Regions from separate parts of the Paenibacillus sp. FSL H7-0690 genome, predicted to be linked through region 2. Evidence: riboswitches for the same ligand, from Rfam matches in the RefSeq annotation. Region 2 holds a riboswitch; the other holds the start of a gene.
The links. A riboswitch is a leader RNA that binds a small molecule or an ion and turns the genes downstream of it on or off. The one in region 2 is predicted to bind cyclic di-AMP.
Positions count from the first base shown of each region.

Region 1 (4,179 bases), 3.3 Mb from region 2:
TAGCAAGTCGCGCACCGACCAAACCAACATTATAGAAAACAACGCGTGGTCTAATGTCATACGACACAGTAAATCCATTACTTTTCCTACTCTTTACTCCATAAAAAAGAAGCTGCCTCCAAGTAGAATTCACTACTTTTGAGTCAGCTTCTTTTCCTATGATTCTTGGTTCACAACTTCACTCTCAAAACGGTCAATACTTTCATTAGGACCAATGAGTACCATAACATCGCCTTCACTCAAATAATCATGGGCAGTTGGAGCGACGATTATTCCGCTTTCCCTATTTAGGGCAACAATACTGCAGCCATATTTAGCTCTTGTATTTAAATCAGACAAGCTTCTGCCGTTCATGCAGGAAGGTACGGTCAGCTCGACAATTTTATAATCCTTGGACAGTTCAATATAATCCAGCAAATTGGGCGTCACCAGCTGATGTGCCACACGAATCCCCATATCCCGCTCCGGAAAAATAACCCGATCAACCCCCAGCCGCGACAGTGCGCGGCCATGAAGGATAGAGATTGCCTTAGCCACCACTTGCTTGACTCCAATCTCCTTCAACAAAATGGCCGCCAGAATGCTTCTCTCCATATTGTCACCAATCGCAACAATCCCACAATCAAAGTTCCGTACACCAAGCGAGCGCATAATTCCCTCATCTGTAGCATCTGCTACTACCGTATGCGTCAGCTGATCGCTCATTTCCTCCACGCGTTCTTCATGGTGGTCAATGCCGAGCACCTCGTAGCCCATTTCCATCAGCTCAAGCGCCAGGCTTGAACCGAAGCGACCTAAGCCGATTACTACAAATTGCTGTGCTTTCATTTCTAATTAACTCCTATCCAATAATTATTTTACCTTCCGGATACTTATACAGTGGTTTACCCTGTTTGGGACCGAGTGCATACGCTAAGGTTAGTGGACCTAGCCGACCTGCAAACATCGTCAGACAGAGTAGAATCTTACCGATCGCTGACAGTTCCGGAGTTAGCCCCATAGTCAGTCCTACCGTAGCAAAGGCGGAGGTCGTCTCAAACAAGATTGCCAAGAAATTACTGTCTTCAGTTGTGGAGAGTATCATCGACACAGAGGCGATTAACAACAAAGCCAGCAGCGTGATCGTTAATGCCTTGTAGATGCGCTCTTGAGCCAGCCGATAACGGAACAACACAACATCTTCCCGTCCACGCAGCATAGCAATTACAGCACCAATCATCATCGTAAAGGTTGTTGTCTTAATCCCCCCGCCCGTTGAGCCCGGAGAAGCACCAATAAACATAAGAATCACTATAAAAAATTGTGTAGCCTGCCGAAGTCCAGCAATATCTACTGTGTTCGCGCCAGCCGTACGGGGAGACACGGATTGAAAGAAGGCCGATAATATTTTACCGCCGAAATTCAGTGAACCCAGGGTACGAGTGTTAGTAAACTCAAATATAAAAATAACCAAAGCTCCGATCAGAATCAGCCCTGTACTGGTGGACAGGACAACTTTACTATGTAGAGACAGCCTGCGGGTTACCCGAAACTCCACCAGATCTGACATTACAATAAAACCAATCCCGCCGGAGACAATCAGAAACATCACAATAATATTCACAAGCGGATCATATACATAATCAGTTAAACTGCGAAAATCCCCAAAAATATCGAACCCCGCATTATTAAACATAGACACCGCATGAAATATGCCATAATAAATCGCTTTTCCCAACGGCATATCAAAAGCCCAGCGAATAGACAGCAGCACAGCGGCACAGCCTTCTATGACAAGAGAATATATGAGGACTCTCCGGATCAGTCGCACAATTCCTTCCATAGAGCCTTGATTCATGGCTTCCTGTAGGATTAGCCTGTCCCGCAAAGATATTTTACGCTTTAACACCAGTGAAAATAGAGTGGCCATGGTCATAAAACCTAAGCCGCCGATCTGGATCAGGATCATAATTACGGTTTTCCCAAAAATCGTGAACGAAGTTCCGGTATCCAGCACAACAAGCCCTGTAACACAGGTTGCCGACGTTGAAGTAAATAATGCATCAATAAATTCCACGGAATTCCCGCTTGTGCTTGAGATGGGCAGCATAAGCAGCAGGGCCCCTATCAGAATGATCGATGCAAAACCAAGCACCAGTATCTGCGGCGGCGAGAGCTTCAGAAACTTAAATTCAGAAATCCTGCGAAACTGTGAAGCCACTTTGCTCACCTTCTTATCAAAAATTCCAACAAAAAAAGCACTGGAAAACCAATGCTGACTTGGTTCCTGCAGTAAATTAGCCTACGAGGTTAGCTGTCGGATTCGGACTGTGCAGGCTGCCCTATTCGTTCCCAGAACGAAATTCACCCCTGATGAAAGTGCCATTTATCGTGTACACTCCACTTTTCATCACTTCTTATGGTTCCCCCGTTTTCACCAGAAATTCGGCTACTATACAATTGCATACAAATTATATACGTTATTTAGTGAATTCACAAAGACACAATTAATGCTCATTCACATGAAAAAATGCGGTTTAAAGAGACTGCATCAAAAGGAGTGCCTTTTCTCATCACTTTTCCGTGTTTTCCCTGCAATTACACCGATTCTCATCATTCGTGCAGAAATGAACACGATAAAATTCATGGTATAAATTCACATGACTATTCTATACTATCTCTATTACCCATAAAAAGAACATATAATGTTTTTTGTAACCAACCAGGCACTAATACTATAATGGAACATAACATTGTCAGTACATAACAAGGAGGCGTTACATGAATCCCGTCGGCCAGCCCTTACAGCAACGTGCCCTCTCCAAGAGGCTCATCATCTCGGGCATTATCGGTCTTATTCTATTTATTATGTTTCAGATTTCCCCTTCACTGCTTAGCAGCCCTACAGGTGAAGATACCACCGTCATTAGCAAGGCAGAAGCCCGTGACCAAGCCATATTATTTGCAGAACAAAAGCTCAACTACACCGAAGCACCAAACGATCAATGGAATGTACTTTACCAGACGGACTCTTCCTTTTATGGTTATATGTCTCGCGAGAAGCTTGTGGAGGACTACACCAAGAAAAAATTGGATCAAAAATATCCTTTTGATGTCTTTCGGGCAACGCTTACTCCTTCAGCGGAGCAAGAGCCGCAAATCATCGTTGACCTCAATATGTATACCGGTAAGATTGTCGCTTTCTCAAAGGCTGCAAAAGTTACCTCCGAAGAGGGGTCAGGCATCGCTTCCGTTGGTGCAAAAGAGGACAAGGGAGCTGACCTCACTCTAGCGCAGAAGGAGAATCTTGCTCGTCCTTGGCTTCAGGAATGGGAAGTAAATCCTGCCAAGCTACAAATTGAATCGAATACAGGAAGCCATGGGCTAGTGTATACGGATAGTACTGTTCAGGTCGGCGAATCCTTATTGCACTATTATTTTGATTTCAGTGGAGAGCAGGTATCCAGCTTTAATGCCGGATTCACTGCACCAGCTTGGCATACCTCCTACGTACAAGGACAGACCTCTTTAGCGGAAAAGCTAACATTATTCGGTTACGGTATACCCACACTGATTTTAGGAATTCTGGCACTCGTCTACAGTATTCTTAGAAGAGAGCATACTTCCTTTAAACGTGGAGTATTCCTAAGCTCAGCCTATTTTGTAATCATGATGATCAGCACCTATAATATGCTGCCTGAATCAACGGGCGAAGGGCTAGAAGCACAGATTACCTCTGTCATTATGTTTATCATTTATGCTTTGTACAGCCTGCTGATGTCCTCCTTGCTCTACTTTTCTTTAGTGGGCGGCAATGGCTTATGGCGAAAAGAGGAAGGCATGAACCCTTGGCCCCGCGCCAAAGAGCCCGGCTATGGACAATATGTGTTGGACAGTATCCGGGCTGGATACATCTGGGCTTTCGTTCTGCTAGGGGTGCAGACGGTTATGTTCATCATATTATCGTTTACCTTGCACAATTGGTCTACTACAGACGCCACCCAATCTCCTTATAACATGAGATATGCTTGGCTTCTGCCTATCGTCGCATGGCTCGCTGGTTTATCTGAGGAAGCCATTTATCGCTTTTTCGGAATTCCTATGCTGAAAAAGGTGTTCCGGAACACTTTTATCGCTTGCTTGATCACCACGCTGGTTTGGGCGTTTGGCCATACGTTATATCCGATCTATCCCATCAGC
Region 1 is NZ_CP150281.1:5,811,653-5,815,831, forward strand. It holds gene MHI32_RS25535 (TrkA family potassium uptake protein) at 157-828, opposite strand; gene MHI32_RS25540 (TrkH family potassium uptake protein) at 842-2,200, opposite strand; cyclic di-AMP (ydaO/yuaA leader) riboswitch at 2,265-2,440, opposite strand; gene MHI32_RS25545 (CPBP family intramembrane glutamic endopeptidase) at 2,761-4,179, shown strand, end outside.
Region 1: another riboswitch for cyclic di-AMP. It lies ahead of MHI32_RS25540 (TrkH family potassium uptake protein); the one in region 2 lies ahead of MHI32_RS11050 (KamA family radical SAM protein).

Region 2 (4,179 bases):
TAGGTTATCCTCTTTCTATGGGTGAAGGCCAGGTTTTTGAAGATCAATTACAAGGTGTGGAGGATGTAGGCTTCCCTATCAATCTGGAAAAAACATTGGAGCTTCAGCCTGACCTGATCATCTATGCGGGCACAGATGAAGCTGATTTCGAACAGCTCTCCAAAATTGCACCCACTATAATATTTGATACCTTTGCCCCACTCCAGGAACGTATGCTGGACATTGGTGGAATTGTTGGGAAAACGACTGAAGCAGAAGCATGGCTTGCGCAGTATAAAACCGCTGAAGAGAACATGTGGAAGCAATTGAAATCCGCAGGCATGAAAGAGGGCGAAACGGCTGCGGTCTTCACTTATTATCCAGGAGACAGACTGTTTATAATGGCAGCAACCGGACTTTCCCAGGTACTCTATGGGGAGAATGGCTTCAAGGCAACTCCAGCTATTCAGACGATCCTTGATGAAGGTAAAGGGTTCCAGGAAGTATCCATGGAAGTCCTGAAAGAATATGCCGGAGACCGGATATTCATCTTGACTCCAGTGGCAGAAGAAGCAAAACAATCCACAGAGAATCTATTAAAGAGCCCTATCTGGAAGAGCCTTCCTGCCGTCAAGAACGGATATGTCTATACACAAGACATCATGAAGACTTCAAGTGATGCGACAACAAGAGAATGGCTGCTTGGCGAAATTCCACAGCTATTGAATATGAAATAACCTTCCGAGATGAAGAGTTTAACACAAGGCTGATAAAAAACTGCAAGAAGCATGTCAACAGCTGTTGATATGCTTCTTTTTTTTATATACAATGAATTCATTGATAATCATTCTCACCAAATGAACGGAGGCTGAACCCATGCTGCATACATCATCGTCCTGCCCCCCACTCCACTCTCTGCTATTTCAGCTAAACGAGGCCGAACTGATGATTCAAGCTGCCGATTCAAGCTCTATAACGCGTACAACCCAGGACTATACCCTTCTCATATTTACTGGAGGGAACGGACAATTGAACCTCGATGATCAAAGCGTGATACTAAGTACGGATAAATGTTATCTACTATCTCCTGGAATCTCCTATAGTACGAACAACCAGGAGCTGACGTTGTATTATTACCTCATCACCTTTACAGCAATTTATACAACCAAGCTTCCTAAACGATATTCTGGAGAGCTGCTTTCCGGCAGACGGGAGTTAATTGTGCACCCGTTCACCAAGGTAATCCGACTAGTCGAAGACCTGCTCATGAACAGGAATAACACCGATGATGTACAACAATTCAAGCGACAATTAAAATTCCAAGAATTGCTGCTGCTACTTTTTGAGCATAATTACCCTTCCAAACACCTGCCAAGTCCTACGGAATCCGTAGAAAAGACCATAACATTCATTCAGGAGCATTATACAGAGAGTATCACCGTGAAGCAGTTAGCTGAACTGGCGGGAATATCAATCTGGCAATATACACCGATCTTTCAGCAGCTTACGGGTAAAAAGCCGCTTGAATACCTGACGGATCTGCGCATTAATCATTCCAAACGATTCCTGCAGGAATCGACTGAACCACTGCGGGAAATCGCCAGACTGGTCGGCTTCTCGGACGAATACTATTTCAGCCGCCGCTTTCGGCAAAAAACCGGAGTTACACCCGGACAATATGCACATCAGCAAGGTCGTAAGCTTACCGTCAAGGATTGGACGGGTCATGAGGTGGAGATTCCAGAGCGAGCGAAACGTATTGTCTATCATGGCGAAACACTTGGCGACCTTCTCGCGTTAGGCGTAAAGCCTATCGGTGGAGATGAAGCGTTCGCCCGGAACAGCGTCTATAAACATCGGCTTAAGAAGCTCGCCAACGTCGGGTTTCCACTGGACCCGCAGTTGACCGCTTCCCTAAACCCAGATTTGATCATTTTGGCAAATAGTGATGAAAGAGCCTACAGAGCAGTTTCTGGTATCGCTCCGACACTCACCTTTGATTCATTTGCATCTCTCGACAAACGAATGCGGACACTAGGCAGTTGGCTAGGTAAACAGCGCGAAGCCGAAGCATGGCTGGAGTCATTCACAATCAAAAACGCTGCCATGTGGCAGCAGCTTTACACGACAACCCTCCAAGTTGGAGAAACCGCCTCTGCTTTGGTCTATGATCATGGAGATCATCTGTATGCTATGGGAATGTCCGGATTCTCCACTGCGCTTTATGCCCCATGTGGATTACAACCGACTGAAGAGATCCAGGCCATATTGGACGAAGAGTTAGGGTTCGCCGAAGTTGATCCAACACGACTGCCTGCCTACGCCGGAGATCATATCTTCATGTTCATTCCGGAACGCAAAGACTCGCGAGCTGCGATGGAACGATTACTAGACAGTTCACTTTGGAACAATCTCCCGGCAGTACGTCAGGGACATGTTTATCTGCTCGACGGAAGCAAATGGAACTCTAGTGATGCGTTAACCCGGGAGAAGCTGCTAACGCTGTTGCCTAAACTACTCGGCGGAAGTAGCGCTAGCAATTGAAAGTGAATCTAGGATTCTCTTTTGACTTTTCAAAACTTGATAGGGTATACTTTATCTACGCTTAATTTCCAACTTTTACAGTTGAAAAGCGGGGGAACCAGTTAATTGGGGCGAATCATTGAGCATTAGAATGTAGGGTACCATCTTACCCGAGTCCGTCAGCTAACCTCGTCAGCAGTGGATGGGTCTGCTTTTCATGTTATTTACATAACCAGAGACCCTTGCTAAGGGTCTCTTTTGGTGCTTTTTTGGACCCTGCTGGCAGTAGATTGGCCTTTGACACTAAGGCTCCCTCATTTCTCACACTACGAGACAAAGGAGAGATGTACGTGCAAAAGGTAAAGTACTTCACGGATATTAACAAAATAGCTATGTTGTCTGAGCTGGAAAAAGAGAATCTGAAAGAAATTACGGACAAATTTGTTTTTCGTGTAAATGACTACTATCTGTCTTTGATTAACTGGGATGATCCAAATGATCCCATCCGTAAGCTGGTTATTCCTAACGAAGGTGAACTGCTGGAGTATGGGCGCTGGGACGCCTCCGATGAGGACACGAATTATGTGGTACCTGGTTGTCAGCACAAGTATAGAACAACTGCACTGCTGATTGTATCCGAGGTCTGCGGGGCTTATTGCCGCTACTGTTTCCGTAAGCGTCTGTTCCGAAATGACGTGAAAGAGGCGATGGCTGATGTCTCTCCGGGTTTGGAGTATATCGCAAATAATCCGGAGATTAACAACGTACTTCTTACGGGCGGGGACAGTTTAATTCTCTCCACACCGAAGCTAAGATCCATTATTGAAAATCTAAGAAGCATTGAGCATGTTAAGATCATTAGACTGGGTTCCAAAATTCCCGTATTTAATCCGATGCGGATCTCTGAAGACGAAGAACTGCTGGAGCTGATTCGTACTTACTCTACCGAAGACAAACGAATCTATGTTATGGCGCATATCAATCATCCTCGTGAAATTACACCTGAAGCCAAAAAAGCATTTAAAGCTCTCCACAACGCAGGGGCAATTGTCGTAAATCAGACCCCCATCCTCAAAGGCATCAACGATGATCCCGTTATTTTAGGGGAACTACTGGACCGGCTTTCATGGGCTGGCGTTACACCCTACTACTTCTTTGTGAACCGGCCCGTAGCCGGAAACCGGGATTTCGTATTACCGCTCGAGCAAGTCTATCAAATTGTAGAAGAAGCCAAAGCCAGAACCTCAGGACTTGGCAAAAGAGTACGCTTATCCATGAGCCACACCTCAGGAAAAATAGAAATTCTCGCCATTGATAACGGAAAAGCCTATCTCAAATACCATCAATCCAGAGATCAGGAATACGGAAAATTTATGATTCTAGATTGTCCAAAGGACGCCGAATGGTTCGATGACCTGCCTGGGAATGAGCAATATTGGACCCCACCTGTGAAAAAAAACGATGCTATTATTTCTGTTAATGATTTATCAGGCGAGCCTGCGGATTTAATCTGTAAATAGATTAATCAACTCTGTCAGACTCTGTCATAGGATATTTCTTCATCACCAACAACAAAACTCCTCCCGCCCAAAATTAGCCCGAAAAAATCTATGATATAATCACGCTGTAACACGAAATGGACTAATGGGTGGGAATGCACACATGAAATTGGAACGA
Region 2 is NZ_CP150281.1:2,550,522-2,554,700, reverse strand. It holds gene MHI32_RS11060 (ABC transporter substrate-binding protein) at 1-716, shown strand, start outside; gene MHI32_RS11055 (AraC family transcriptional regulator) at 856-2,523, shown strand; cyclic di-AMP (ydaO/yuaA leader) riboswitch at 2,572-2,713, shown strand; gene MHI32_RS11050 (KamA family radical SAM protein) at 2,853-4,022, shown strand; gene MHI32_RS11045 (YafY family protein) at 4,165-4,179, shown strand, end outside.